One region of the Phyllobacterium sp. NPDC097923 genome, then DNA from elsewhere that is predicted to be linked to it. Evidence: riboswitches for the same ligand, from Rfam matches in the RefSeq annotation. Region 1 holds a riboswitch; the other holds the start of a gene.
What was found. Region 1 has a riboswitch for glycine ahead of ACIQWS_RS12450 (D-amino acid dehydrogenase). Riboswitches for the same ligand answer to the same signal wherever they lie in the genome.

Region 1 (15,422 bases):
CCGCCGAGGCTTTGGGATTGACCGCATTGTTTTCAGTGATCATCGGCTATGATTCCGTCGCACGGGCAAAACCCCACGCCGACCAGCTCGAGCTGTTTGCGGCCAAGACCGGTATTCCGGCCAGCGCCATCGCCATGGTCGGCGATAACGGCCACGATCTGGAAATGGCCCATGCGGCCGGCGCAGGATTGGCTGTTGGCGTTCTCTCGGGCAACAGCACGCTGGATGATCTGGCATCGCTGAGCGACGCCATTCTGGGCTCGATCGCCGATCTGCCGGATTTCCTGGCGGGACGCGATAAAGCTTTGCGGACTTGATGGAGACAACACCTCTCGCTATAGAAATCCGGTGGGCACCGTCTCATGATCTGATCGACAAAAGCAGCAGCTCCAACCGGCATCGTCCGGGAAAGCCTGCCTGAGCTTTCAAGCCATGAGGTTATGACATGAACGATAGTCCCGCCCGCTCCATCCATTTCGGACGGATAGCCGCCATGCTGCCGGTTGCGGATATGCAGCGCGCCCATGATTTCTACACGGGCGTTCTCGGCTTTTCCAGAACCTTCCAGAATGGTGATCCCGTCGGGTTCATGATTTTGAAACGCGACAATGCCGAACTGCACCTGACATTGCAGAAAGGCCACAAGGCAGTGCCCTTCAATGTCATCCATATGATGGTGGACAATGTCGATGCCCTGCATGCGATCTGCCGGGCACAAGGTCTGCGCATCATCAAGGGTTTGAAGGACAAGGAGTATGGCCTCAGGGCCTTCGTCTTCGAGGATTTCGACGGCAACCGCATTGATGTCGCCCAGCCGCTTTAATCTCCGGCTGCCCTGTCCTTCTCCGTGAAGGACAGGGATGCGCGCCCGCTTGACCGGCTTCGTGCCATGGGTAATGTCAGCGGCAGGGATGTCCGTAATCTGGCGCCAAGAGGGATGATCATGACCGCAACAACGCTTCTGGCCTTTGCTCTCGTCGCTTTCGTCGGCATAGCCACGCCGGGGCCGACGGTTCTTCTGGCTTTGACCAATGGCTCGCGCTTCGGTGTCCGCCGCGCCCTGGCGGGGATGGCGGGTGCGGTCATTTCCGATTTCGTCCTGATCGGCTCCGTTGCCCTTGGCCTTGGCGCTTTGCTTGCGGCCTCGGAGTTCTGGTTCTCGGTGGTCAAATGGCTCGGTGCCGGTTATCTCGCCTTTCTCGGCCTCATGCTTCTGCGCTCGAAGGGAACGCTTGACCTGTCGCTGCGCACAGCCACGCACGAGCCACCGGCAACCACCCGCGCCATCTTTCTCAAGAGCTTCCTTGTTGCGGTGACCAACCCCAAGGGCTACCTGTTCTTTTCGGCCTTCCTGCCGCAATTCATCGCGCCCGATATGCCGCAAATCCCGCAATATGCGGTGCTGGCGGTGATTTTCGCCACGCTCGATTTTGCAATCATGTTCGGTTATGCCCTGCTCGGTTCCCAAGCGGTCCGCGTCCTGAAGAAATCAGGCGCGCTGTGGCTCGACCGCATCTGCGGCGGTGCATTGCTGGCGCTTGCCGGTTCGCTCGCGCTCTACCGGCGTGCCAGCGTCTGAAAAGAAGAAAGCCGCTCGGGGGCGGCTTTCTCGGATGTCAGCCGCGCAACTCGCGCCGCAGGATTTTGCCGACATTGCTTTTCGGCAGCTCGTCGCGGAATTCGACCGTCCGGGGACGCTTGTAGTTGGTCAGCCGCTCGGCACAGAATGCCTTGACCGCCTCTTCCGTGAGCAGGGGATCCTTGCGCACGATGAAGAGCTTGACCACTTCGCCGGAGTGCTCGTTGGGAACGCCGATTGCCGCCGCCTCGCGCACACCGGGATGTTCCATGGCGACTTCTTCGATCTCGTTGGGATAGACATTGAAGCCGGACACCAGGATCATGTCCTTCTTGCGGTCGACGATCTTGGTGTAGCCGCGCTCGTCCATGTAGCCCATGTCGCCGGAGCGGAAGAAGCCGTCCGGCGTCATGACTTTGGCTGTCTCGTCCGGACGGTTCCAGTATCCGGCCATGACCTGCGGCCCGCGAATGCAGATTTCGCCGACTTCCAGCAATGGCAGTTCCTTGCCGTCATCATCGCGAATGGAGAAGTCGGTCGATGGCAGCGGCGTGCCGATCGTGCCGGAGAATTCCGTTGCATCCAGGCGGTTGGCCGAGGCAACCGGCGACGTCTCGGAAAGGCCGAACCCTTCGGTGATCAGGCCGCGCGTCACCTCGAACCAGCGATCGGCGACCGGTCTTTGCACGGCCATGCCACCACCCAGTGTCAGGATCAGGTTACGGAAGTCGAGCTTGCGGAAATCCTCGTTGTTGAGCAGTCCGTTGAAGAGCGTGTTGAGACCGGGGAAGACGTGGATCGGCACTTTCTGCAATTCCTTGACGAAGGCAGGAATGTCGCGCGGATTGGGGATCAGCACATTGTTGCCGCCGAGTTCCATGCTGATCATCGCATTCACGGTGAGGCCGAAAATATGATAGAGCGGCAAGGCGCAGATGAACGTCAGATTGTCCGGACGGCCCTTCTTGCGGAAGCCGACCTCCACCCACAGGCGCATCTGCGTGACATTGGCCACGATGTTGCTGTGCATCAGCACGGCGCCCTTGGAAACCCCTGTCGTACCGCCGGTATATTGCAGGAAGGCGATATCGTCCCGCTTGACCTCGACCGGCTTCAGCGTGAGCGCGGCCCCTTGCGCCAGCGCGGTTTTGAACGGCGTATGACCGGGCAGGGACCAGGCCGGCACCATTTTCTTGACGCGGCGCACGACCAGATTGACGATATGGCCCTTGAGACCCAGCATGTCGCCCATGGTCGCAACGACAACATGTTTGACCGGCGTCGCTGTCAGGACCTTTTGCAGCGTCGTGGCGAAGTTTTCCAGAATGATGATCGCTTTCGCACCGCTGTCCTTGAGCTGATGTTCAAGCTCGCGCGGCGTGTAGAGCGGATTGATATTGACCACAGTCAGGCCCGCCCGCAGAATCGCGGCGATGGCCACCGGATATTGCAGGATGTTCGGCATCATCACCGCGACCCGGTCGCCCTTGACCAGCCCGCGTAACTGGAGCCATGCCGCGAATGCCTGTGACTTGCGATCCATTTCCGCATAGGTCATCACCTTGCCCATGCAGGTAAAGGCCGGCCGGTTGGCGTATTTCTTGTAGGCGGTGGCAAAAAGCGCGTTGATGTTCTCGTAGGGCAGCGGTCCGATCTCGGCGGGAACGCCTTCCGGATAGGATTTGACCCACAGTTTCGGCTCGGGCATTTGGGCGAGGGACGCCGCCTTTGCCGTTGCTGCCTCGGCGGCTGGCGCCGCCGTTTTGGCTTTGGCTGCAGGCTTCTTTATCGCAGGTGTCTTGGCGGGAGTTTTCACCGCCGCTTTTTCCGGTGCTGCACTGTTTGCTTTGGCAGCGGCTTTGGGTTTTGCCGCAATCTTGGCTTCGCTCGCAACCGGCGCTGTGGTTTTCGCGGCAGGTTTTGTTGCCGTTCTTGCAGCCTTGGCAGCCGTCTTTACCACAGCGGGTTTCGCCGCACTGGCGGCTTTCGTTGTCTTGACCTCACCGGCTGGTTTGTTCGCGGCGGCTTTGGCAGTCGTGGCGGCGGGTTTCGCCGTTTTGGCTGGCGCTGCCTTTGCAGTGGCGCGCTTGGCTGTCACGGATGTTTTTACCGGCGTTGTCTGTTTTGCCACATTAACCTCCCCTGATGGTTTCCTTGTAGCTGGCCCACGGTCCTCCAACCCTAAACATGCTACTCAACAATTCTATCTATGGCGATAGGCGGTGCGCTTGCAAGTATTACATTGACGTAAACGTAAAATTGATTGTCGCGGAATTGTCGTGCTTTGCCGCCAATTCACCCAATCGGCACGATCTGGGCGCAAAGTTGCCAAGGTTCGCCTCGACAAAGCACCGGCCTTTCCTTCATCCTGCACCGACAATCAAAATGGATTCGCCGTGGAAACAATCACCATCGTCTTGCTGATGCTTCTGGCCGTTGTGGTCAGTGACTCCATCGTGCGCGTGCTGCCTCTGGCCGTACCGCTGCCGCTGGTGCAGATCGGGCTTGGCGCAGCGATTGCCTCGGTTACCAGCATCCGTGTGCAGCTCGATCCCAACATTTTCTTCCTGCTGTTTCTGCCGCCGCTGTTGTTTCTCGATGGCTGGCGCATCCCCAAGGAGGGTCTTTTCCGGGACAAGGGCATCATTCTGGAGATGGCGCTCGGCCTTGTCATCTTCACGGTGATCGGTGTCGGCTTCTTCGTGCACTGGATGATCCCGTCGGTACCCCTGCCGGTGGCCTTCGCGCTGGCGGCCATCGTCTCGCCGACCGATCCGATCGCTGTTTCCGCCATTGCGGCGCGCGTGCCGATTCCCTCGCGCATGATGCATATTCTCGAAGGGGAATCCCTGCTCAACGATGCGTCCGGCCTCGTCTGTATGCGTTTTGCCGTGGCCGCGATGCTGACCGGCAGCTTCTCGATCACCGAGGCGTTCTTTACGTTCCTCTGGCTTGCTTTTGCCGGCATTGCCATCGGTATCGGCGTGACCATTGGCGTCACGCGCGGCAAGGCATTCCTCGCCCGCAAGCTCGGTGAGGAGAGCGGCTCGCAGATTCTCATCAGCCTGCTCATCCCCTTCGGCGCATACCTGCTGGCCGAACATGTGCATGCCTCGGGCATCCTTGCCGCTGTAGCCGCCGGTATCACCATGAGCTATGCCGAGAACACGGCCCAGTCCATGGCGCTGACCCGCGTGCGCCGCACCGCGGTGTGGGATACGGCGCAGTTCGCCGCCAATGGCGCCATCTTCGTTCTGCTCGGCGAACAGCTGCCCGGCATTTTCTCCGGTGCCGTCGAGAATGTGCGGCACGGCGAGACCAGCCCCTGGTGGCTGTTGGTCTATGTCGTCGTCATTTATGCCGCTCTGGCTGCCCTGCGCTTTCTCTGGGTCTGGGTCTCGTGGCGCGTAACCATGGCGCAGCGCCGCAGGCAGGGTGAGGCCGTGGTCAAGCCAAGCTGGCAGCTGATCGCCGCCATGTCGTTTGCCGGCGTTCGCGGTGCCATCACCCTTGCGGGTATCCTGACACTGCCGCTGTTCCTTTACGATGGCTCGCTGTTTCCGGCCCGCGATCTCGTCATTTTCCTCGCCACCGGTGTGATCATCCTGTCGCTGGTCATGGCCAGCGTCAGCCTGCCGCGCCTGCTGCGCAACATCGACCTGCCCATCGAGGATTCAAACCAGCGCGAAGAGGATTATGCCCGTATCGCTGCCGCGGAAGCCGCAATTATGGCGATCGAACGGGCCCAGCACAGCCTGGCATCGGGTCGCGCTGACGCCGATATCTATACGGATGTCGCCAACCACATCATGGAGCTTTACCGCAAGCGTATTGACGGGCGCATGCAGCTCGGGGAAGAGCGCGAAGAGGTGGCGCGAAGCGAGGAGATCGAGAAGCTGCTGCGCATCACCGCGCTTCGGGCGGAACGGCAGGAAATTCACCGCCTGGTTCGGGCAAGGCGGCTTGAAAGCAGCATTGCCACAAAAATGGTGCGGGATATCGACCTACTGGAAGCCCGCTTCCAGTAGGTATCCGTTGAACCCCGATCAGTTCCAGTCCTCGGGAATCTGGCGCACGGCACCCCGGGCAGCACTGGTTGCCATGGCGCCATAGGCGCGCAGAGCCGTGGTGATCTTGCGCTTGCGCTTTTCTTCCGGCTTCCAAGCAGCGGTGCCCTTGGCTTCCATTTTTGCGCGGCGTTCGGCCAGGATGGCATCGTCGACGGCCAGATGAATCCCGCGGTTCGGAATGTCGATATCGATAATATCGCCATCCTCAACCAGACCAATCAGGCCGCCTTCCGCCGCTTCCGGTGAAACGTGGCCGATGGAAAGGCCGGATGAACCGCCGGAGAACCGGCCATCGGTGATCAGTGCGCAGGCCTTGCCGAGACCCTTCGATTTCAGATAGCTGGTCGGATAGAGCATTTCCTGCATGCCCGGTCCGCCGCGTGGTCCTTCGTAGCGGATCAGCACGATGTCGCCCGGTTTGATGCCGCCATTGAGAATGCCGAGAACAGCACTGTCCTGGCTTTCGAAAATGCGGGCGGGACCGGAGAATTTCAGGATCGAGTCGTCAACACCGGCGGTTTTGACGATGCAGCCGTCTTCCGCCAGATTGCCGTAGAGCACGGCCAGACCACCATCCCTGGAATAGGCGTGTTCAAGATTGCGGATGACACCCTTTTCGCGGTCAAGATCGACATCGGCAAAGCGGCGTTCCTGACTGAAGGCGACCTGTGTGGGGACGCCGCCCGGTGCCGCCTTGAAGAAATCATGCACGGAAGGGTTCTTGCTGCGCACCACATCCCAGCGGTCGAGCGCCGCGCCGAGATTGGCTGCGTGTACGGAATAGACGGATGTATCAAGCAAACCGGCGCGGTCGAGTTCGCCGAGAATACCCATGACACCGCCCGCGTGGTGCACATCTTCCATGTGCACATTGGCAACGGCCGGTGCCACCTTGCACAGGACGGGAACGCGGCGGGACAGGCGGTCGATATCGCTCATGGTGAAGTCGACTTCGCCTTCATGCGCAGCGGCCAGCAGATGCAGCACGGTGTTTGTCGAGCCGCCCATGGCGATATCGAGGGTCATGGCGTTTTCGAAGGCGGCAAACGAAGCGATGGAGCGCGGCAGAACCGTTTCATCGTCCTGTTCGTAATAGCGGCGGGCGAGATCGACCACGAGATGACCGGCCTCGACAAAGAGGCGGCGGCGGTCCGCATGGGTGGCGAGCGTCGAACCGTTGCCCGGCAGGGAAAGGCCGAGTGCCTCGGTCAGGCAGTTCATGGAATTGGCGGTGAACATGCCGGAGCAGGAACCACAGGTCGGGCAGGCCGAGCGCTCGATGGCCTTCACTTCCTCGTCGGAAATGCGGTCGTCAGCGGCCGCAACCATGGCATCGACCAGGTCGAGCTTCTTTTCCTTGTCTTCCCAGACGACTTTGCCCGCTTCCATCGGTCCGCCGGAGACAAAAACGACGGGGATGTTGAGGCGCAGCGCTGCCATCAGCATGCCGGGCGTGATCTTGTCGCAGTTGGAAATGCAGACCATGGCATCCGCACAGTGGGCGTTGACCATATATTCGACGCTGTCGGCGATGATTTCACGCGACGGCAGGGAATAAAGCATGCCGTCGTGACCCATGGCGATGCCGTCATCCACGGCAATCGTGTTGAATTCCTTGGCGACGCCGCCGGCGCTTTCGATCTCGCGCGCCACGAGCTGGCCGAGATCCTTCAGGTGGACGTGGCCGGGCACGAACTGGGTGAACGAGTTCACCACGGCGATGATCGGCTTGCCGAAATCCTCGTCTTTCATGCCGGTCGCGCGCCAGAGCCCGCGGGCTCCTGCCATGTTGCGGCCATGTGTGGTTGTGCGTGAACGATAAGGAGGCATTGTCGAAAATCCTGCTGATGACGGGCGAGGGAGCATCTCTTACAGAAAAAGTGCTTCCATGGCAAAAGAATGGAATTTTATTGCCTTGAAGGGGCGTGTTTCATTGCATTGATTACATAAGGCAGATACCGGGCGCATGAAACGGGACGTAATGTCTCGCCCCGCCGAGGGCCTGTCAGAACGCGGTGAAGGTCAGCGTTGTCAGCGATCGCGCAATGCCTGATATATCGAGCACGTTGGTGTTAATGAATTTGCCGATATCCTGATCTTCCGGAATGTAGATCTTGGCCAGAAGGTCGAACTCGCCGCTGGTCGAATAAAGCTCCGAGACGATTTCACGCTCGAACAGGGTTTTTGCAACTTCGTATGTCTTGCCGGGTGCGCATTGCAGTTGCAGAAAGACAGGCTTCATAAATTCCTCCGGAAGGCTGGGCGATTTTCAGTCAGCATAATTGCTGCGACGCTTCTTAGCCAGTTGTTCTCGTCTCGCAACTGCGATATATATCCCCGCGTTCGCACAGACTATCTGGGAGAGACCGGTAAAACCGGCGCCGATGGAGCAACCGCCCCGGAAACTCTCAGGCAAAAGGACCAGAATAGTCTAGAACATCTGGAGAGAGGTATGGCTTGAACAGTCGTACCCACCGAAGGAGAAAGCCCTGCCCGGTTGCATGACCGGAAAAAGGCGCCGACGACACGGATGACAAACATCCGGCGGGCGCTCAAAGGGCCAAGCTCTCAGGTTCCGTGACAGATGGGGTTTCGTGCCGTTGTCAACGGCGAAACTGAAACCATGTGTTGCTTGAGGCCCGTTTTATCATGACCCATATCGCCATTATCGGCGCCGGTATCACCGGCGTGACGACTGCCTATGCGCTTGCCCGCCAGGGCTATTCCGTCACCGTGTTCGACCGCAACCGCTATGCGGCCATGGAAACATCCTTCGCCAATGGCGGTCAGCTCTCCGCATCCAATGCGGAGGTGTGGAACAGCTGGTCCACGGTGCTTAAAGGCATGAAGTGGATGCTGCGCAAGGATGCGCCGCTGCTGATGAACCCGAAACCCTCCTGGCACAAATATTCCTGGATGGCGGAATTCGTCATGAACATCCCGCACTACGAAGAAAATACCATCGCCACCACCAGGCTCGCCATTGAAGCGCGCAAGCGCATGTTCGAAATCGCTGCGGATGAAAAGATCGATTTCGACCTGGAAAAGCGCGGGATCCTGCATATTTACCGCTCGAAATATGGTTATGACCACGCCGTCAAGGTCAACAGACTGCTGGAGGCCGGCGGTCTCGATCGCCGCGCCGTCACCAACGAGGAAATCCGCAGCATCGAACCGGCCCTGAACGGTTCCTTCTATGGCGGGTTCTTCACGCCATCCGATTCGACCGGCGATATCCACAAATTCACCCGCGGCCTTGCCGCTGCTGCCATCCGCTATGGCGTGCGCTTCATTGGCGACGCTGATGTGGCGGAGTTGAAGCATGGCACCGGTGGCGTTGTGGTTGCATGGAACAGGGCCTCCGTTGCCGATGCTAAGGCGGAGACGGAGCGTTTTGACGCCATCGTCATCTGCGCCGGCATTGCCAGCCGCAAATTTGCCGCCCAGCTCGGCGACCGCGTCAATATCTATCCGGTCAAGGGATACTCGATCACCGTCAATCTGGACGATGCCGGGAGCCAGGAGTCGGCGCCATGGGTGAGCCTGCTCGACGATGATGCAAAGATCGTCACAAGCCGTCTTGGGGCGGGGCGCCTGCGTGTAGCCGGTACAGCCGAATACAATGGCGAGAACCGCGACATTCGCCACGACCGGGTCAAGCCGCTGGTCGACTGGAGCCGCGACCTGTTCCCGGGCATGGACACGTCCAATGTGGTGCCGTGGGCCGGCCTGCGCCCGATGATGCCGAACATGCTGCCGCGTGTCGGCGCGGGCAAGCGGCCCGGTGTGTTCTACAACACCGGCCATGGCCATCTCGGCTGGACACTGTCTGCCGCCACGGCTGAAATCGTCGCCGGGCACATCAGCGCCGCCATGCCCGTCAATGCTAGCCCGCAGGGCGGCTGGCTCGCCGCAGCAGAATAAACCGGCTTGCACGCAAAGGAGTGCCTGTTGCCTCAGGTTCCCTTTTTATGGTGTTCGACCAGGTAGCGGGTGGCAAGCGCGATGTGCCGTGGAATGGGCTTATCTCTACGGAAATCGGCGATCAGGCGGCGTGAGACTTCAAGCGCTGCCGCCATGCCATCAAGGCTCATGCCAAGCTCATCCATGGCAGTTCTGAATTCCTGATTGTCGAATGTCACCGGGGGGAGGCGCGCAATCCACACCGCTGAAAAATCCAGCTCATCCGTCCATTCGATCGCCTCGCCATATTCACTGACGCGCACGGTACTGAACAGGTCGTCATTTTCCCGCAGTGGTATGTAGACACGGCGACTGGCAAAGGCGGGAGCAAGATCCACGATCTTCGTTTCACCCGAGCGCCATGTGACGGCAACCTTACGCCCATCCAGCGGAACAACGTCTCTGATGCGGGGTAGCGGCAACCCGACATTGATGATGTCATCGTTCTCTAAGCCTGTCCCACTCACGTTCGAGCCTTTCCTTGTTCTGCGAAGCCCACTGCAATGCCGTTTGACGAATGCTCGACGGTACCCAGCCGCCAATGGTGGAAAAATCTGAAATTCTGATGAGCGCTTGATAATCCGGGGTCACAACGTGGAAATGCGGCGGGTTATGATCGTCAGCAAACATCCGGATGAGTATTTTTCCAATTCTGGCAATGGTTGGCATTTTTAAAATAGCTTTCGATAAAATAGTGCACAACATGCACTTTGTCAATAATTAGTGCGCAGCGTGCACTTTAAGAGTTGCGGCACTTGAAAACGCAAATGTGTCATTCAGCGATGCGGGTGGAAATGGGTTTGGCTTCAGGCGAACTATTGCGCGCGGCACATAAAAAGTGATTGGCGTTTAAATGCGCTTGTATCGCGGTTTTGTGGCGATATGGCCACTAATGCCGGGTTGCATGGCCGATCAGGTGCCATTGCGGGTTGGCCAGCTTTTCCCGGCATGTTATCGTTTTCTTAAGCTCGAAGGGCGAATTTTATCAATTGCAGGCAGCGTGCGCACGGTCCCTGCAGTGTATCCTTGTGTTTATTGATGTGTAGGGAATTTGCTGGTTGATGGACTTGAAGCGCCCACAGGCCAGTTGTTTCGGTGCCGCATTGCTGGCCCTTACGGCCCTTGTCTCGCCTGCCCAGGCCTTTGATCTTTTCGGCGTTCATCTCTGGGGTGCCAAGAAGGAGGACGATCCGGATTCGGTCATCGCCGATCCGCAGAGATACACGGTTGAAACCGCTGCTTCGACAAGCGATGAAACCAAGGCGCTCGTGGAGGGCGCATCGAGCCTGTTTGCCGACAAGGACAAGCCTGCCTCCGGTGCGGCGGGACTGCTCGCCAAGGCGCGCGGAGACTACCGCCGCATCCTTGGTGCGCTCTATGCGGACGGCCGCTATGGCGGCACCATCAGCATTCAGGTCGATGGCAAGGAGGCGAGCGATATTCCGCCGGATGCCGTGCTGTCCAAGCCGGCCAAGGTGGTCATTTCAGTCGATCCCGGATCACAATTCTTGTTTGCGTCGGCCCGGGTCAAGAACATGGCGCCGCCGACGCTCGACCCGAAAGACTTTGTCGAAAGCCCGGAGAAACAGGGCTACATCGCTGGCGAGATCGCCCGCTCGACAGCCATCGTCAAAGCTGAGCGGCTGGTGGTCGATGCCTGGCGCCAGCAGGGGCATCCAAAAGCCAGAATTGTCAGCCGGGAAGTTATTGCCGACCACGAGACCAACCGGGTTGACGCGACCATCGATGCCGATCCCGGTGCCAAGGCTGGTTTTGGACCGGTGCAGGTCAAGGGCACCGAGCGCATGGACCCGGAATTCGTGGCGTTCATCACCGGCCTGCAGCCGGGACAGGAATACGATCCCGACGAAATCGAGAGAGCCAAGAAACGGCTGTCGCGCCTCGAAGTCTTCCGCTCGGCTCGGATCGAGGAAGGCGATGCAATTGATAGCAACGGCCTGCTGCCGATCACCGTGGCGGTGCAGGAACAGAAGTTGCGCCGCTTCGGCGTTGGCGGCAGTTATTCGACGCTGGACGGTCTCGGTCTTGAGACATACTGGCTGCACCGCAACCTCTTCGGCCGGGCGGAACGGCTGCGCATTGACGCCAAGATCGGCGGCATCGGCAGTCAGTCCTACGATCCCTCGGAATACAGCTATCTGCTGGGTGCAAGTTTCACCAAGCCTGGCGTTTATACGCCTGATACCGATTTCATCGCCTCGCTGATTGGCGAGCGCAAGGTGCTCGATGCCTACACGCAGACGTCGATTACGGCCGATGCCGGGTTCACCCAGATTTTCTCCGATGAGCTCTCTGGCAGGCTTACGGCCAATGTTTCCAAATCGCAGTTCAAGGACGATTTCTTCGGCACGCGCGATTTTCTCACCGTCGGTCTGCTGGGCGGCCTCACCTATGACAGCCGCAACAGCAAGGTCGATCCGGCGCGCGGCTATTTTCTGGAAGGGTTGCTGTCGCCGTTCTACGAGATCGAGCATGGCAACTTCGCCACCAAATTCACGGCGGAGGGCCGCACCTATTTCGGCTTCGGCAAGGACGACCGGTTCGTGCTCGCCAGCCGCCTGAAACTCGGCACGATTGTCGGCGCAGAAATTGCCGAACTGCCTTCGGACCAGTTGTTCTTTGCCGGTGGCGGCGGTTCGGTGCGCGGCTACGCCTATCGCAACATCGGCGTCAATGTCGAGCGCAACGGCACAAGCTATGTGATCGGCGGGCGGTCACTGGTCGAGGGATCCGTGGAGGCGCGCGCCAAGATCACGAACACCATCGGTGCCGTCGGTTTTGTCGATGCGGGCTATGTGGGTGAAGAGTCTTTCCCCGATTTTGCCCAGCAGTTGCGTGTGGGCGTTGGTGCCGGCATTCGTTACAATACGGGCCTTGGCCCGATCCGCCTCGATGTGGCCATGCCGCTCGACCGGCGGACAAACGACCCGAGTTTTGCATTCTACGTTGGTATAGGACAGGCGTTTTGACCCGGATTTTCGCAGTCATATTCCTTATGCTTTTTGCAGCACCGGCTTTCGCGCAGGATAGCGCCGAGGCGGAAAAGTCCTATTTCCTCAGCTTCGTCGAGGAACAGCTGTCGACACCCAATCGCCAGATTTCCATTTCCGACATTCAGGGCGTGCTGTCGTCGGAAGCCAATATTGGCAGCATCACCATTGCCGACCGTGAAGGAATCTGGCTGCGCATTACCAACGCGAAAATTGTCTGGAGCCGTCTGGCGTTGCTGCGCGGGCGTCTGGATATCAACAGCCTCGGCGCGGAGCGCATCGATGTCATGCGCAAGCCGCTGCCGGACACCAGCAGCCTGCCTTCACCCGAAGCCAAGGGTTTCAGTCTGCCGGAGTTGCCGCTTGCGGTCATCCTGCAGGATTTGCAGGTAGGACGCGTTGCCTTCGGCGACAGTATTTTCGGGTTGAAGTCGGAAATCTCTCTGGCGGGCAGCCTGACGCTCGATGGCGGCTCCCTGGATTCGAACCTCAAGGTGCAGCGCCTTGACGGCCCGGGCGGCACCTTTGCGATCAAGGCGGCCTATGCCAAGGAAAGCCAGAAGCTCGACCTGGATCTGTCGCTCAATGAACCGCAGAACGGTATTGCCGCCAATCTTCTCAATATTGAAGGCAGGCCGCCAGTCGCACTTTCGCTGAAGGGATCGGGCCCGCTCAGCGATATTGCCTTGCAGTTGACGCTCGATGCCGCGGGCAAGCGCGTTCTCACCGGCAGCACGCAGATCAACCGTCAGGGCGAGGGACTTGCGTTCAAGACAACCGTCGATGGCGCGATTGCCATGCTGGTTCCGCCGCTCTTCCGGGATTTCTTCGGCAACGATACCGCGCTGGCGGTCAATGGCGTGGTGCGCGATGCCGGCGGTGTTTCGCTTGACCGGTTGAACATCAAGAGCGCTGCCCTTGCGGTCGATGCGACAGCCGATACAACCAACGATGGATTTTTGCGCCGCCTGAAGGTGGACGCCTCGATTGCCGATCCCAGCGGCAAGAAGGTCATTCTGCCGGTTGCGGGCGGCCAGACAACCGTCGACAAGGCTGTGCTGGCGGTTGCGTTCGGGGCAAGTGCCGGCAATGACTGGTCGAGCACGCTTGACGTTACCAACCTCACCACCAACAATTTTGCCGCCAAAACGGTCAATCTCGTTGCCAAAGGCCTGGCGGAAAATCTCGACAACCCGGCCGCCCGTTCCCTGAGCTATGATGTGAACGGCAATGTCTCCGGCATCACGGCCAAGCGCGCCGATATCGCCAAGGCACTGGGCGACCTGATCCAGCTGAAGATCAACGGCGACTGGAAGGCTGGTACGCCGGTCAATCTCAAACAGGCGCTGGTTGCCGCCAACGGCTTCAGCACGGCGCTGGCCGGCACCATCGACAAGTTCATCTATAACGGCGATATCCTGGTCAAGGCATCGAGCATCGCACCGTTTTCCGAACTTGCCGGACGCGATCTCGCCGGCGCGCTCGATCTGAAGGCCAATGGTGCTGTCGAAGCGCTGACGGGTGGCTTCAATCTGATGCTGGATGGCCATGCAACCGGCATGACGCTTGGCATTGATGCGGCGGATCGCGTGCTTGAGGGCGAAACCCGTATCACCGGCGGCCTTGCGCGCGGCGAAGCGGGTCTGAGCGCCAGGAACTTCCGGGTCGAAAACCCGCAGACGCTGGTGACTGCCAATGGCACCTTTGCCACGGGCGCTGCCAATTTCGATTTCGGTCTCGATCTCACCAACCTCGCGCTCCTGTCGGAAAAGACCAGCGGCGCGCTCAAGGTCAAGGGCAGCGCGCGCGGCAGTGAGGGCATCATCGCTCTTGCCTTTAATGCCGGGGTTCCGGATGGCAAACTTTCCGGGCGGAAGCTCAGCGAAGGCGCGTTCTCCTTCAACGGACTTCTGCTCAAGGATGCTCTGGACGGCAAGGTGTCCGGTCTGGCGTTCCTCGACGGCGTGCGGGCCGATCTTGCCACGGAACTTGCCTTGCGCAAGGACGAAAAACGCCTGAGCAATATCCAGTTCATTGCCGGCGGCACGCGGCTGCGCGGTGATGTCACCCAGGACAAGAAGGGGCTGCTTCAGGGCAACCTGACCCTCGCGTCCAGCGATGCGTCGACGGCCGCAGCCCTGTTCCTCATGGAGGCGACCGGCAAGGCGAACGCCGCCATTGCGCTGAGCCATGATGAGGAGAGCCAGAACATCGACATCAAGGGCGATATTGACGGGCTGAAGGCCAACAATGTCATCGTCGGCAAGGCGGCGATTGTGCTGGCCGCCCAGAACATCTTCAAGGTTCCGTCCGCCAACGGCACGATCACGGCCACCACGGTTTCGGCCGGTGGTGTCGATATCTCAACCCTCGATGCCCAGGCCGCGCAACAGGGCAAGACCACCGATTTCAAGCTGAACGCCGCGCTGAAAAATGGTGCGAAGACATCCGTTGGCGGTTCGCTCCAACCGACGGAAAAGGGCTTTCTCCTGTCGCTCGCCAATGCGGACCTGACCCGTGGCGCGCTTGCCGCCCGGCTGGTCCAGCCGGCCGCCATCAATGTCGCCGACAGCAATGTTTCCTTCGGTGATATCATTCTGGATATCGGCAAGGGCAAGGTCACGATCCGCGGCGATGTCGCCGAGAAGCTGGACCTTGCCGTTGCCATCGAAAAGCTGCCGCTCGATGTCGCCAATGCGGTCAAGCCCGATCTGGGACTGGGCGGTGAAGTCAATGGCACCGCCAGGATCGGCGGCACGCGCGACAAGCCCGACGTGAACTTCAATGTGCAGGCCCGTG
Region 2 (15,422 bases), on a different contig from region 1:
GGTCGGCACGATAGCGGGCTTCTCCTGGCGCACCGTTACCTGCAGCCGTGACGGCTTTTCTTCAGCGGCCGCTTCTTCCGGCGGTAATGGTGCCACCGCAGCGGAAGCAAACGTCACTTCCTCTTGCACATCAATCGCCGGGCTCATAACCGCAGCGCTTTCCACGACCGGATCCATCTGGCGCTGCGGTGTAGCGGCTGCAACAGCCGCCGGTGCAACCGGAACAACCGGTGCGGCAGGCAAGGGAGCCGGCGCTGCAGGTACAGTGGTCTCAGCGGCGGTGGCCTGCGGCTGCCGGAGCTCGACAACACGGAACAGCGCGGTAATGGCATCGGGTGCGATCTTGCGTACAGCCTTCGATGCAGAGGCTGCGGGGGTAGCAACAAAGCCGCCCGAGAACTCCATCGATTCCCAGAATGCATAATCCGAGAGGTAATCCAGCGTTCCGGATTTTTGTGGAATTGGCTGCGCACCGCTTGTTTGCAGGCTTGGTCGGGCCTCACGTGCAACGGGGGCGGCTGGTGCATGCGTGACGACCGCCGGTGCATAATTTGTGACGAATGCCGGGGCCCGCGGTAAACCGGACTGCGCCGGGGCAGGGGCCTTGCGAAGAGCAGCCTCGCCAGCAACCGGCTTGAGAGCCGCCGGCGCGACAGCAGGAATCTTCGGGGTTGGCGCCGGGATGGCCGCCTTTGGCGCGACGATCGGCCTTTCCACTTTGGGAGCAGGTGCCGGCGTTGCGCTTTCGGCCCCGTTGCGGTGCTTTTGCAGAACGGTATCGGGGGTGCGGGTGAAACGCACATTGGCCGACAGGGAGAACATCCGCTTCGAAATGGGAGCCGTGGGATCCGTATCCGGCTCAAGTGTGATCGGCGCACGTGCAGGCGCGCGCATCCCGCCGCTGGGCGTGGTTGAAGCGGGCGCCTCGATAGAACGTCGGGTGGAGACCGGCTCATAGGGCGAAGCAGCAGGAGTGCGCATGTTTCCCGAACCGTTTGGCACACTATTTCGAGTCGCCTGGGTCGGAGCTGGCGGTTGTACCGCCTCCGGTACGGGGGGCTTTTGTGCCAAAGGCGGCTGTGCAGACGCTGGCGATTCGTGCGCATCGCCATATTCGTCTACGTAATCGTCTGACTTCATTGAGAAATTTGTTCTTGGAATACGCATGATACCTGCAAGCGAAGCGATTGGATGTTGCTCGTAAACTTGCCTAATCGAATAGAAAATGAAGGTTAATAAGTTGCTACTGATGGCTGCAAACGCTCTCCCTGTTGCTGCCTCCTGACAGGGGCAGCGACGGCCCGGATCGACGCAGGGCACGTGCGCAGGCACGCCCCGGATTACAAAAAAGCAGCCTGTTTGAGATCAGGCTGCTTTGTTTGTCATGTAACAGTGCGAGCCGTCAGGCGGCTTCTTCGGCAATCAGCTTGCCGAGACGGGAAATCCCGGTTTCGATTGCTTCCTTGTTGGGTAAGGAGAAGTTGAGCCGGATGGTATTCTTGCCGGTCCCGTCCGCATGGAATGCAAAGCCGGGAACGAACGCCACGCGCACCTTTTGCAGCGCTTGCGCGAGGAGCCCTGCGCCGTCCATGCCTTCCGGCAAGGTGACCCAGACAAACATGCCGCCCTCCGGCTTTGTCCACGTCACGCCTGGCGGCATGAAACGGGCAAGGGCATCGAGCATATAGTCGCGGCGCTGGCGGTAGCTGTTGCGCACCTTCTCGACCTGCTTGTCGAAATCCCGGGACGCCACGTGATGGATTGTCATCTGATTGATGGTCGGGCTGTGCAGATCGGCAGCCTGTTTGATCAGGACCAGCTTGGCAATCACAGGCTGTGCAGCGCAAATCCAGCCGACACGCAAGCCGGGTGTAAGGGTCTTGGAGAAACTGCCGGAGTAGACCACACGCGTGCGGTCGATATGTCCTTCACGTTCGCAATCGAGGGCAAGCATCGACGGCACGGGCTCGCCATCGAACCGCAAGGCCTGATAGGCCGCATCTTCGATCAGCGGTATGTCGAGTTCATGCGCCAGCTCAATCAGGCGGATGCGGCCATCCCGGCTGACCGTTTCGCCCGTCGGGTTGCAGAAATCCGCCGTCAGATAGGCAAGCTTTACATCACCGCCTGCAGCCTTTGCACCGTCACGATAGGCGGCCGGTGTCATGTTTCCCTGTTCGGGGTTGAGACGGTCGTAGCGCGGCTCATAGGCATTGAAGGCCTGGAGGGCACCGAGATAGGTGGGCCAGGTCGTCAGCACCGTATCGCCGGGTGATATGAACAGCTTGCCGAGGTAGTCCAGTGCCTGTTGCGAGCCCGTGGTGATGATGATGTTGTCGATCGTGCAGGGCACGCCGAGCGACGCCATGTGCTGCACCAGCCATTCCCGCAGCGGGCGATATCCCTCACTCACGGAATATTGCAGCGCGACGTCAGCATTCTTGCTGAGAACAGCCTCATAGGCTTCCCGTATCGCTTCCTTGGGAAAAAGAGCAGGGTCCGGAATACCGCCGGCAAAGGAAATGATGTCCGGCTGATCAAGCAGTTTCAACAGTTCACGTATCTCGGACGCACGCATATTTTTGGTGCGTGTTGCGTACAGAGCATCCCAATCGCCCATCTCTTCCTCCCAGCTATTTGTCGGCGCATAGCACCGTAAAACAGCCGATATGTCAACAATACTGACATATCGATTGCCGTTGTTTTGCGCGGGCTACCGCCGCACAACTTCATTCGCCGGGAGCCTTGACCATTTTCGTGTGGCCGCTGATGTCGGCGCCTGCCGATTGCGAGAAGCGGAGATTCCAGATTGTTGCGGTCAGCGAAATCGCCGTTACAACAAGAAACGCCGCCGAGAAGTCACCAAGCTCCGGCGTCGCGTGACTTCTCAGCAGCATTGAACCCGAAAGGGCCAGTGCGCCGACGCAAATACCGAGCGACAACATGAGCTGCTGGAATGTCGTATAGAAACTGGTGGCAGAACTCATGCGTTCCCGTCCGATCTCATCATAGGCAATCGTGTTGTAGGCAGTGAACTGGAACGACATGAAGAACCCGCAGCACAGCAGAACAGAGAAGATAAGGGGCAGGGGCCAGTCGGGCCGGAATGCCGCGCAAAGCGCATAGCCGAACGTTGCAATGAGACCATTGACGATAAGGCTTGCGCGGAAACCGAAGCGTCGCAGGATTTTCGGTGCAACGGCCTTCATCATCATGGAGCCCAATGCCGTGGCGACAACGATGCCGCCCGCGCGCGCCGCAGAAAATCCGAAGCCGAGCTGCAGCATCAGGGGCAGCAGGAACGGCTGCGCCCCCTGGGTGATGCGGGTCAGCGAGCCGGCAATGACAGACGTGCTGAAGCTGCTGACGCGCATGAGCGAGAAATCGAGAATGGGGGAGGGATGCCGCTTGGCATGTGCGAGATAACCCGCACCGAAAACCATCCCCACAGCGACAAGAACAGCTGCCATTTCACCTTCACCCGGGCGGCTTGCCATTTCGAAACCGAAGAGGAGAGAGCCGAGTGAAATGCCGGAAAGGAAAAGACCAAGAAAATCAAAGGGACCGTCGGACACCCCCTTCACCTCTTCGATGAAGCGCCTGACAAGAATGAAACCAATACAGCCGATCGGCACATTGATGTAGAAAATCCAACGCCAGTCGAAATAGGTGACAATCAGCCCGCCCACGGGCGGCCCCAGAATGGGGCCGACAAGCGCGGGAACCAGCAGCCAGGACATCGCTGAAACAAGATCCTTGCGCGCGACGCTGCGCATCAGTACGAGGCGGCCAACCGGCATCATCATTGCACCGCCAAGGCCCTGAATGATACGCGCGAGAACGAGAAAGCGCAGATCCGGAGCCTGCGCACAGAGGATCGAACCAAAGACGAAAACCGCGATTGCCGCACTGAAAACAGTGCGGGATCCGAACCGGTCGGCAATCTTGCCACTCGCCGGGATGAAGATGGCGAGACTGAGGAGATAGGAGGTGAGCGCCAGGCTCATGGCAGGTGGCTGAACGCCAAAATCGCGTGCCATGGTCGGCAACGCCGTTGCCAGCACCGTCGCGTCGAGCTGTTCCATGAACATGGCGCTGGCAATGATAAGCGCTATGGTGCGGAAGTTCGGACCTGTTGTTTTGTTGTCAGGCGTTTGGATCGTTTGTGGCCGGGCCTGGGAGGCCTGACTGATTTGGTCCGACATGGTCGGGTTCGCTCTCGATAGCGCGTACACATCGGAAAGAAAATGTCGCGGATTTGCAAACGGCGGCTAGCCGTGGGGAAACGACCACCGATATAAACCCGCGATTTTGCGATATCCATATACAATCTCGTGATTCATTGTACCTGGTACAAAATAATCGTCCGAAACAGAGCGCGTATTTTGGAAGCAAGCCTGAACGACGGTGCACTTCGAAATAGAACCCACCCCGGTTGCCGATCAAAATCGCATAATCTATCTTATGGAACTCGCATCATCCTTGGTGAATGAAGGGCGCGTAGCTTGCGGGATCAACCATAGCGGGACGCCGGTCCAAAGCGAGTGTGCTGATCCGTTTCGGCGTGCGCGCAATGACCTTGCCTGCCTTGATGACGGCAAGCCGCGTTGCCTTGAGGCGGATTGCTTCGATTGCATCGGCAGCCTGCAGCAGCACCATGTCTGCCTTGCAACCCACATCAAGACCATAACCGTTCAAATTGAGTATCTTGGCAGGCTCGGTGGTAACCGCGGCAAAACATTGGCGCATGGCGCTGCGGCTCGTCATCTGCGCCACGTGTAGACCCATGCTGGCAACGTCAAGCATGTCAGCCTGGCCGAGTGAATACCAGGGGTCCATCACGCAATCGTGGCCGAAGGCAACGGTAACGCCATGGGCCAGAAGCTCCGGCACCCGGGTCATGCCCCGACGCTTCGGATAGGTGTCGTGACGACCCTGGATGCCGATATTGATCAGCGGATTGGCAATCGCCGCCACGCCGGCCTCTGCAATCAACGGCAAAAGCTTGCTGACGTAGTAATTGTCCATCGAATGCATCGAGGTCAGATGCGACCCCGTCGAGCGGCCGCCAAGACCGAGGCGCCGTGTTTCATAGGCCAGTATTTCGATATGCCGTGACATCGGATCATCGGTCTCGTCACAGTGCAGATCGATCATCAGGCCGCGATCCGCCGCAATCTCGCAGAGGGCTTTGACGCTCGCTGCGCCATCGGCCATGGTGCGCTCGAAATGCGGAATACCGCCAACCACATCGACGCCGAGATCAAGCGCCCGTTTGAGCAGGTAGACAGCGCCGGGAAAGCGGTAGTAACCATCCTGCGGGAAAGCCACCAGTTGCAGGTCGATATAGGGTGCAACCTGTCTTTTGACGTCGAGCAGCGCTTCAACACCCAGCAGGCGCTCGTCGCAGATATCCACATGGGTCCGGATCGCGAGCAGCCCCTGTGTGACCGCCAGATCGCAATAGCGCAGGGCCCGCTCGATCACAGCTTCATGGGTGAGAAGCGGTTTCAATTCACCCCATATCTGGATTCCATCGAGCAGCAACCCGCTTTCATTGAGGCGCGGCTGGCCGAGCGACAGCGTTGCATCCATATGAAAGTGACTATCGACAAAGGGAGGCGAAACCAGAAGACCGCCGGCATCGATCGTCTCCCCCGCCTCCCCGCCGAGATTGACGCCGACGGCAACAATGCGGCCGGATTGCACACCGATATCGAGACCTGTACGGCCGTCAGGCAAGGTTGCGTTGGTAACTTTCAGATCGAACATGGAACCTCTTTGACTGCTTTGCCGGTTGCACTGTCTCTACTTTAACAGGCAAACACCGGATAGCTGCAACGGGCAAACAGCACTGCAGGAAACTGCGATTGACACAGGCGCATTCAACTCACGTTAGTTATTGAAGGACAACGGATTATCCCTATTCTCATGGAAAAGTTATATAATAGGGATAATCCTTTGAATATCAACTTTCTAATTTAGTTTTACCGGTGTATTATCCCTCCCACTGCCAACAATGTAAGATTTGGGGATAAAATGAGCAAATTCAGAGAATTATCTTCAGATCAAATACGCCAGCTCATTGATACGGAACAGGCCTACGATGTCTACCGGACCAGTCTGAAGGAGTATGAACAGCGTTTTTCCGGATCAATGTCGTGGAAGAAAAGCACGAACGACAAGGATTATCTCTACAAGAAGACACAGGGCATCTGGAAATCCCTTGGGCCCCGCTCCGCCGAAACGGAAGCGATCTTCGGGCAGTTTCATACGGGGCGCGAAAGCGCCAAGACCCGTGTTTCCCGCCTGGCAAGACGGTTGGATGAGCTCGCCCCCGTCAACCGTGCCATGGCTTTGGGCCGGGTGCCGCTTCTGACTGCACGCATCATCCGCGCGCTCGGAAAATCCGGATTGATCGGCACGGCGGTCGATGTCGTCGGCACAAATGCGCTCTTTGCCTATGAACGCATGGCCGGTGTCCAGATTACCGGCGGACTTTTATCGACGCAGGATGTCGACCTGCTGTTCGACTCCCGGTTCAGCCTGCGGCTGATCAGCAAGGATTTTTCCCACAAGGGTTTGATCGGGCTTTTGCAAAAAATCGATCATTCGTTTGCACCGCTGGCGAGAAATGGGTATCGCGCCGCCAATCGCGACGGCTTTCTCGTCGACCTGATCAAGCCAACGCCAAAGGACCGCATGTCGACGCGGGAGAAAGCGCGCTTCAGCACCGATGATGAGGACCTGCAGGCAATCGAGATCGAAGGCCTGACATGGCTGGTCAACAGTCCGAAAACCTCGACCGTCGTCATCGATGAAAAAGGCTATCCGCTGGACTATACCTGCCCCGATCCGCGTGCCTTTGCCTTGCACAAACTGTGGTTGTCGCGCCGCAGCGACCGCGATGCCGCCAAACGTATACGCGATGAACTGCAGGCAAAAACCGTTGCCGGGCTGATCCGGGCAAGACTGCCGCACCTGTCCTTCGAGGCGAAGGACCTGCAGGCGCTCCCCCTGGCGTTGCGGCAACTGGCACCGGAACTTGAGCCGACGCCCGATGGTGATGTCGGCGAAGCTCTGAGCTTGACGCCGAACTGGTAAAAAAAGCCCCTCCCGGATGATCCGGAAGGGGCGCTCTATTTTAGCTGTAGGCCTGCATGGGCGGGCAGGCGCAGACGAGATTGCGATCCCCGGCGACGTTGTCGATGCGCGACACCGGCGGCCAGTATTTCGGGTTCTCTTCGCTCTCGCCTGCCGGCAGGCTGGCTTCCTTACGGGTGTAAGGATGCGACCAGTCATCGGCCAGCACATCACCGGATGGGTGCGGTGCATTGACGAGCGGGTTGTCGTCACGCGGCCAGACGCCACTGGCAACCTTCTCCGCTTCCCCGGCAATGAGGATCATTGCATCACAGAAGCGGTCGATCTCGCGCTTGGATTCCGATTCCGTCGGCTCGACCATCAGCGTACCGGCAATCGGCCAGGACATGGTCGGGGCGTGGAAGCCGTAATCGATGAGGCGCTTGGCGATATCCTCGACGCTGATCCCGGCACTGTCCTTCAGCACGCGGGTATCGAGAATACACTCATGCGCCACGCGGCCGTTCTGTCCCGTGAACAGCACGGGATAGTGGCCCTTCAGCCGCTCCGCAATGTAGTTGGCGTTGAGAATAGCCATCTCGGTTGCACGCTTGAGGCCCACCCCGCCCATCATACGGATATACATCCACGTGATGGGGAGAATGGATGCGCTGCCGAACGGAGCCGCTGAAACCGCGTGCTGCGATCCCTTGGCCACGTGGCCGGGCAGGAATGGCGCAAGATGCTTCTTCACGCCGATCGGACCAACACCCGGCCCGCCGCCACCATGAGGAATGCAGAAGGTCTTGTGCAGGTTCATATGGCAGACGTCGGCACCGATATCGCCGGGACGGGCAAGCCCGACCAGCGCATTGAGGTTGGCGCCATCGAAATAGACCTGGCCGCCATGCTGATGAATGACCGTGCAGATATCCTTGACGCCTTCTTCGAACACACCATGGGTCGATGGGTAAGTGATCATCAGCGCTGCGAGATTGGCACTGTGCTGGTCGGCTTTTGCCTTGAGGTCCTCAAGATCGATATCGCCGGCCTCTTCACATGCCACGACCACCACCCGCATGCCCGCCATATGGGCACTGGCCGGATTGGTGCCATGCGCCGATTCCGGGATGAGGCAGATATCACGATGCGCATCGCCCCGATCCAAATGATAACGGCGAATGGCCAGGAGACCGGCATATTCACCCTGGCTGCCTGCATTGGGCTGCAGTGAAACTGCATCAAAGCCGGTGATCTCGGACAACCAGGCTTCCAGATCGTCCGTCATCGCCTTGTAGCCAAGCGCATGGCTGGCAGGAGCGAACGGATGCACATTGGCAACGCTGTTCCAGCTGACCGGCAGCATTTCGGCGGCAGCGTTGAGCTTCATTGTGCACGAGCCGAGCGGAATCATGGCCCGGTCGAGCGCCAGATCCTTGTCCGCCAGACGGCGCAGGAAACGCATCATTTCGGTTTCCGAGCGCTGCTGATGGAAAACGGCCTGGGTCATGAAACCCTCGGCCTGCCTTTCGCCGGGCAATGTTGCCTTTGCTTCCGCAGGCAGATCGGCACCGAAAAGCGCAGAGAGAGCCTTCAGGTCATCTTCCGATGTCGTTTCATCCACCGTGATGCCGAGGCGGTCCTGATCGACAATGCGCAGCAGACGCCCGCCCCTTTCAGCCTCCGCTGCAATGGAGGCGGCTTTGCCGGGAACAGTGACCGTAACCGTATCGAAGAAATGCGATCCGGCGATGGAAAGGCCCGCCCCTGTCAGTGCAGCGGCCAAACGGGCCGCCTGGGCATGCACGCGGCGGGCGATGGCCTGAAGCCCCTGCGGACCATGCCAGATGGCATAGGACACCGCCATATTGGCCAGCAGTGCCTGCGCGGTGCAGATGTTGGACGTCGCCTTGTCGCGGCGGATATGCTGCTCGCGCGTCTGCAGGGCAAGGCGGTAGCCGGCCCGCCCCTTGCTGTCGACGGACTGACCAACCAGACGGCCGGGTATAAGCCGGGTCAGCGTTTCGCTGACGGCAAGGTAAGCGGCATGCGGGCCGCCATAACCGATCGGCACACCAAAGCGCTGCATGGAACCGGCAGCAATATCGACACCGGCCTTGGCAGGCGGAGCGGTGATTGTCAGGGCCAGCGGATCCGCCACGGCGATCACCAGCGCACCAGCGGCTTTGGCGGCTTGAATGACCGAAACATGGTCACCATAGACACCGAATGTGTCCGGCCATGGAACGATGATCGCTGCAACGCTGGCATCGATCTCGCCTTCATCCACGGTCATGCCCAGCGGCTCGGCGCGGGTCTTGACCACATCGACTGTCTGCGGATGCAGGGCACCGGCGATCACGATGCGGGTGCGCTTCTCGCGATGATGGCGATAGGCGATGCCGACGGCTTCCGCAACGGCTGTCGCCTCGTCCAGGAGCGACGCGGATGCAACCGGCAAACCGGTCAGCTCCGTCACCAGCGTCTGGAAGTGGAACAGCAGTTCAAGACGGCCCTGGCTGATTTCCGACTGATACGGCGTATATGCGGTATACCAGGCCGGGTTTTCAAACAGATTACGCAGGATAACCGCGGGCACGTGGGTGCCGTGATAACCCTGGCCGATAAAGCTCTTGTGGGTCTTGTTCTGGCTCATCTTGGCAGCGAGCTCGGCCAAAGCTTCCGACTCATTGACGGCTGCAGGAATGTCGAGCGGCCGTTCAAGCCGGATGGATTTTGGTACAGCCTGCGCAATCAAAGTTTCCAGCGACGGAATGCCAAGAGCCGCCAACATGGCGCGGGAGCCTTGTATGCTCGGACCGATATGGCGGTCAGCGAACGGGAATATGGTGTCTTTCATCATCATGCCTTCAGCCAATGATTGCTTTGTAGCCTGCCTCGTCGAGAAGGCCGGTCAGCTGATCCGGATTGGACAGCTTCATCTTCCATAGCCAGCCGTCGCTTGCGGCGGCCGAGTTGACCAGCGACGGATCGCTTGCAGTTGCTTCGTTCACTTCCGTCACTTCACCGTCCAGCGGCGCATAGACGTCCGATGCCGCCTTGACGGATTCAACGACAACCGTGGCATCGCCTTTGGACAAGGACTGACCGACATCCGGCAACTGGACAAAAACCAGATCGCCGAGTTGATCCTGCGCATGATCGGTGATGCCGACCGTCGCGATGTCATTCTCGACGCGGACCCATTCGTGGTCTTCGGTAAAGTAAGTGGCTGCCATCTCAATTATCCTTTGTGGTAGCGATGTGGAGTGAAGGGAAGTGAATGAATATCGACCGGGACGCGGTTGCCCCGCACCTCGGCGAAAACCTTGGAGCCCAGCGCGGACAGCTCTTTGCTGACGTACCCCATGGCAACAGGAAAACCTGCCGATGGTCCGAAACCGCCCGACGTGACCAGTCCGACCTTGTTGCCATCGGCATCAAAGAGTTCGGCATCGGTGCGCACCGGCTGCCGGCCATCGGGCTTCAGGCCGACGCGTTTCTTGGCCGATCCTGTTGCGATCTTGGCGAGAAGCGCCGCAGCGCCGATAAAGCCCGCTGTCTCGCGCACCGGCTTGGCAATGGCCCAGAGCAGTCCGGCATCGACCGGATCATAATCCGGTGTTATGTCATGGCCGTGCAGGCACAGACCCGCTTCAAGGCGCAGACTGTCGCGGGCAGCAAGCCCGATCCAGGCGACACGCTCATCGGCGAAAAGCTTTTCGACAAGCATACGGGCATCGGCTTCCGGCAGGCCGATCTCAAAACCGTCCTCGCCGGTATAGCCGGAGCGGCTCATGAACCAGCCGGGCTTCGGCTCAAATCCGTTCATGAAAGCAAGGTCAGTTCCGGCAATACCGGCATCCAGCAACACATTCACGGCCTGCGGCCCCTGAATGGCCAGGAACACACGATCCAGCGCGTCGATCTTGCAGTCGAAATCCTTGGCGACACCGCGCAGATGCGCTTCGTCAGCCGCGGCATTTCCGGCATTGGCAACGACCATGAAATGCTCGTCGCCGAGACGCGTCACGATCAGGTCATCGAGGATGCCTGCCTTGTCATTGAGAAAGAAGGTATATTTCGACTGACCCGTCTGAAGCGCAGACGCATCAAGCGGGCATGCGCGTGACAAGAGTGCCGCGGACTGTGGCCCGGCCACATCAAAGAGCTGCATATGCGAAATGTCGAAAAGCCCGGCCTTCTCGCGCGTGTGAAGGTGTTCCTTCATCACACCGAGCGGATAGGTGATCGGCATCGACCAGCCGGCAAAACCGCCAAAGCGCGCATTGGCGGCCTTGTGCAGATCGTCAAGCGGCAATTGTTTCAGATTATCTTCAGTGCCCATTTTTACTCCAGAGACGTGCAAAGACCTCCGCCACACGACGGAACATTTCTTTGCCCCTCTGTCGGAAGCCTGAGAGACTCGCTCAATCAGGACCCCTGACTGAACTTACACCTTCGGCGCGGAGTTTCCCCCGACTTTCCAGAGTTGCCTTCCCGGTTTGCGGTTCCTGGTACCTGAGAGATTTCGGGCGATTTCCCCTTCGGTGGCCTGCACATTTCCATGCACGACACTCTCCCGCAAACTGACAGGGCCGAAGCCCTCGACAGGCTGGACCATAGCGCAACGGCCTCTGCCTGTCATCGTGCAAATGGCCGATTTGCCGCTTTGTGGACAGAAATTGTCTGAATGAGGATACTTCGACAGGGAGCGCCCGATGTCAGCGGGTCAGGGCCATCACCCCGAGCGCCTGCCCCCTGCCCTTGACGCCATGCATTCCAAGGTAATTTGCCTTGATTTCATTGGAGAAACTCATCCTCTGTGCCAATTCGCTGGAGATCAAAATCGGCGTGGCCAATGTGCGGCAGAGGCTTTCCAGCCGCGCCGTGGTGTTCACCGTATCGCCGAAATAGGTGATCTTGTGGTGATCCACCCCGATCTCGGCTGTGATGATCGGGCCGCCATGCAGGGCCGCACGCAGGCGCGGCACCCTTCCGAATCGCTCAAGCCATTGATTTGCATTCTTTTCGATACCGTCCAGAATATCGAAGACACAGCGAGCACAACTCGCATCCTTGATGCCGCGCTCAATGGGCCATGTGATGATGGCCGCATCCCCGACATAATCGTCAATGGCTCCGCCGTGACGCCGGACAGGTTCGGCAAAGGCGGCAAAGAGCGCGCCGAGAAACTGCTGCGCCCGCAGATCGCCATGTTCTTCAGCAAACGAGGTCGACCCGACAAGATCGATGAAAAGAAACACGCGCTCTTCGGCCACAGGCTGGCGGTACCGGCTCATCAGAAGGCTGGCAAAAATGTCGCGGCCGAGAAGATCGCGCACCCGCAGGATGAAAATCATGAGGGTCAGGACGGCGAGCGTGTAGAGCAGCACCTGCGGTGACAGCGTTGCCGCGCGCCAGAAAGGACCGTCAATCCAGCCGAAGCTCCACAGCGTTATCCCACAAACGGCATTGCCGATGCTGATCAGCACATAATCGGCTATCAATGCGGCGACGAGAAACCCCGCCGTCGGCAATGTGTTGATCCAGGCACGCAATTTCGGAAAGATGAGGCCGCGTTCGAACGCCAGGATCGGCACACAGATGGAAAGGGCAAACACGGCCCCTAAAAAATACCCCTGCCTATAGACCAGCCAACTATAGAGATAGCCGCTTGCCGCGACAGCGCTGAGAAGGAATACCCACAATCCCACTGAATTTCTGCGCATATTCCCGTTCCGATCCATTTCAAACCTTCAGGGCTGGCTTCAAGGCCGCGTCCCTCCGTGATTTCATTTATGCGCCGAACAATATTATCCAACCAACAGATATCCACGATCTCGCGATATCCATCTGGAGAATTACACCAAGGATCATCCCATCAGACTCACTGCCGTGCAAATTGTCCATCGGATGCGGTCAATTTAAGGCTCCAGATTGTTGAAAAATGACGGTCACTGGCCGGGAGATCAACGATAAATCTCGTACCCGGCATCCCCGCCACCAGGTTAAATCATGCCGTCAGCGAGAGGAATATTAATACAGTTTGCCCGCTGATTTTTAGCAAAGCGTTCTTTGACGGGTCTCGAAATCCGATAAAATCTGACTGCCTCTGAAACGGAGTTCGCGCTGCCTCTGGCGATGCGTGGCTTCAATCACATGGAGGCTATACCCTAACATGGGCTACGCACTGAGTTTGCTCGATAAAAGTCCGATCCACGATGGCGAAACGGCCAGCACGGCGCTGAAGCGGACAGTCGCGCTGGCCCGCCAGGCGGAACAGTGGGGCTTCCACCGGTTCTGGGTGGCCGAACACCATGATGCACCGACATTGGCAAGCTCGTCGCCGGAAGTGCTGATCGCCTTCCTGCTGGCCAATACGGCGCGTATCCGCGTGGGCTCCGGCGGGGTCATGCTACAGCACTACAGCCCCTACAAGGTGGCCGAAAATTTCAATGTCCTGGCTGCACTGGGACCCGGCCGCGTCGATCTCGGCGTGGGCAAGGCTCCCGGCGGACTGCCGTTTTCGACGCGCGCCCTGCAGGGCGTTGTCCCGCGGACGCAGACGCAGGATTTTTCCGCCCAGCTCGCCCAGCTCAGCGCCTTTCTCGACAAGGGACTGCCTGCGGATGACCCGCTTGCCGGCGTTCAGGCAACACCGCGTCCTGCCGTCGCTGCCAACCGCTTCCTGCTTGGCGCCAGTGTCGACAGCGCGCTGCTTGCCGCCTCCCAGGGTTGGGATTTTGTCTTCGCCAGCCACCTCAACGGCGACGAAACGATCCTGCAGCAGACACTGGAGGCGTACCGGAAGGCCGCACCCGGCCGTGCGCCTCTCCTTGCCGTGGGGATCGTGGCGGCCGAGACGGATGCGGAGGCTGACCGGCTGGCCGGCAATATCCAGCATTTCAAGGTGCATGTGGACAATGGCCAGAGCGTCACCGTTGGCAGCGTGGAACAGGCAGAAGAATATGCACGCCAGGCAGGTGCTGCCAATTATCGGATCGAGAAGAAGACACCCAATGTCCTGCGCGGCGCGGCCCGCACGGTTTCAGACCGGCTCGACCGGCTGCATGACCGCTACGGCATCGGCGAATTCATCATCGACACCCCCATCAATGACGCTGCGAAGCGCCTCAGATCCATCGAACTTCTGGCTCAGGCGCAATTCGCCGCTGCCGCATGATCAAGGAGATTGAATAATGTCCAAGCGACCCATTCCATTCGGTGTGATGCTGCAGGGTGCCGGCGGCCACATGAATTCCTGGAAACACCCGAGTTCGCCTGTTGATGCCAGCGTCAATTTCGAATTCTTTGTACGCAATGCCCGCAAGGCCGAAGAGGCAGGCATTGCCTTTGCTTTCGTCGCTGACGGGCTCTACATCAACGAAAAATCCATCCCGCATTTTCTCAACCGTTTCGAACCGATTGCCATTTTGTCCGCACTGGCCGCGACAACCTCGAAACTCGGTCTCGTCGGCACAGTCTCGACCTCCTACAGCGATCCGTTCACCGTTGCCCGGCAGTTCGGCTCGATCGACAAGATCAGCAACGGCCGCGCCGGCTGGAACGCCGTGACATCGCCGCTTGAAGGCTCGGCCAAGAATTACGGCCGCGACCATCCCGACCATGCCCTGCGCTATGAGATTGCGGACGAACATCTCGAAGTGGTCAAGGGCTTGTGGGACTCATGGGATGACGACGCCTTTGTCCGCAACCGCGAAACAGGCCAGTTCTTCGACAAGACCAAGCTGCATCGCCTGAACCACCATGGCCGGTTCTTCAACTCGGAGGGCCCACTGAATATCAGCCGTTCCGAACAGGGACAGCCGGTCATTTTCCAGGCCGGATCGTCCGACGACGGCATCGACCTCGCCGGCAAACATGCGGACGGCGTGTTCACCAACCACGTGCCGATCGAGGAGGCGCAAGCCTTCTATCGCCGGGTTAAGCAAAGTGCGGTCGCGCACGGTCGCAAGCCGGGCGATGTCCTGATTTTCCCCGGCATCGCGCCCATCGTCGGTGCAACGGAGGAGGAAGCGGAGGCAAAGTACCGCATCATCCGCGATCTGGTGACCGTTGACGAAGCACTTGCCTATCTCGGGCGCTTCTTCGACCATCATGATTTCAGCGCCTATTCCATTGACGCGCCGTTCCCGGAACTCGGCGATATCGGCAAGAACAATTTCCGTTCCACCACGGACCGCATCAAGCGCAACGCCAGGGAAAAGGGCCAGACCTTGCGTGAAGTCGCGTTGGAAGTCACAACGCCGCGCAATGCCTTCACCGGCACACCGCAGAAGATCGCCGACGAACTCATCCGCTGGGTCGAAACCGAA

Region 2: another riboswitch for glycine. It lies ahead of gcvT (glycine cleavage system aminomethyltransferase GcvT); the one in region 1 lies ahead of ACIQWS_RS12450 (D-amino acid dehydrogenase).

Annotation. Positions count from the first base shown of each region.
Region 1 is NZ_JBIWBL010000002.1:19,839-35,260, reverse strand. It holds gene ACIQWS_RS12485 (HAD family hydrolase) at 1-317, shown strand, start outside; gene ACIQWS_RS12480 (glyoxalase superfamily protein) at 446-823, shown strand; gene ACIQWS_RS12475 (LysE family translocator) at 944-1,579, shown strand; gene ACIQWS_RS12470 (long-chain-fatty-acid--CoA ligase) at 1,617-3,368, opposite strand; gene ACIQWS_RS12465 (Na+/H+ antiporter) at 3,976-5,607, shown strand; gene ilvD (dihydroxy-acid dehydratase) at 5,626-7,479, opposite strand; gene ACIQWS_RS12455 (Lrp/AsnC ligand binding domain-containing protein) at 7,655-7,891, opposite strand; glycine riboswitch at 7,997-8,083, shown strand; gene ACIQWS_RS12450 (D-amino acid dehydrogenase) at 8,299-9,573, shown strand; gene ACIQWS_RS12445 (DUF2442 domain-containing protein) at 9,606-10,079, opposite strand; gene ACIQWS_RS12440 (DUF4160 domain-containing protein) at 10,051-10,317, opposite strand; gene ACIQWS_RS12435 (autotransporter assembly complex family protein) at 10,716-12,602, shown strand; gene ACIQWS_RS12430 (translocation/assembly module TamB domain-containing protein) at 12,629-15,422, shown strand, end outside.
Region 2 is NZ_JBIWBL010000010.1:14,971-30,392, forward strand. It holds gene ACIQWS_RS24955 (DNA translocase FtsK) at 1-981, opposite strand, end outside; gene ACIQWS_RS24960 (PLP-dependent aminotransferase family protein) at 1,403-2,620, opposite strand; gene ACIQWS_RS24965 (MFS transporter) at 2,730-4,205, opposite strand; gene ACIQWS_RS24970 (amidohydrolase family protein) at 4,477-5,772, opposite strand; gene ACIQWS_RS24975 (GSU2403 family nucleotidyltransferase fold protein) at 6,040-7,104, shown strand; gene gcvP (aminomethyl-transferring glycine dehydrogenase) at 7,145-9,943, opposite strand; gene gcvH (glycine cleavage system protein GcvH) at 9,954-10,322, opposite strand; gene gcvT (glycine cleavage system aminomethyltransferase GcvT) at 10,328-11,431, opposite strand; glycine riboswitch at 11,582-11,678, opposite strand; gene ACIQWS_RS24995 (adenylate/guanylate cyclase domain-containing protein) at 11,808-12,815, opposite strand; gene ACIQWS_RS25000 (LLM class flavin-dependent oxidoreductase) at 13,265-14,269, shown strand; gene ACIQWS_RS25005 (LLM class flavin-dependent oxidoreductase) at 14,286-15,422, shown strand, end outside.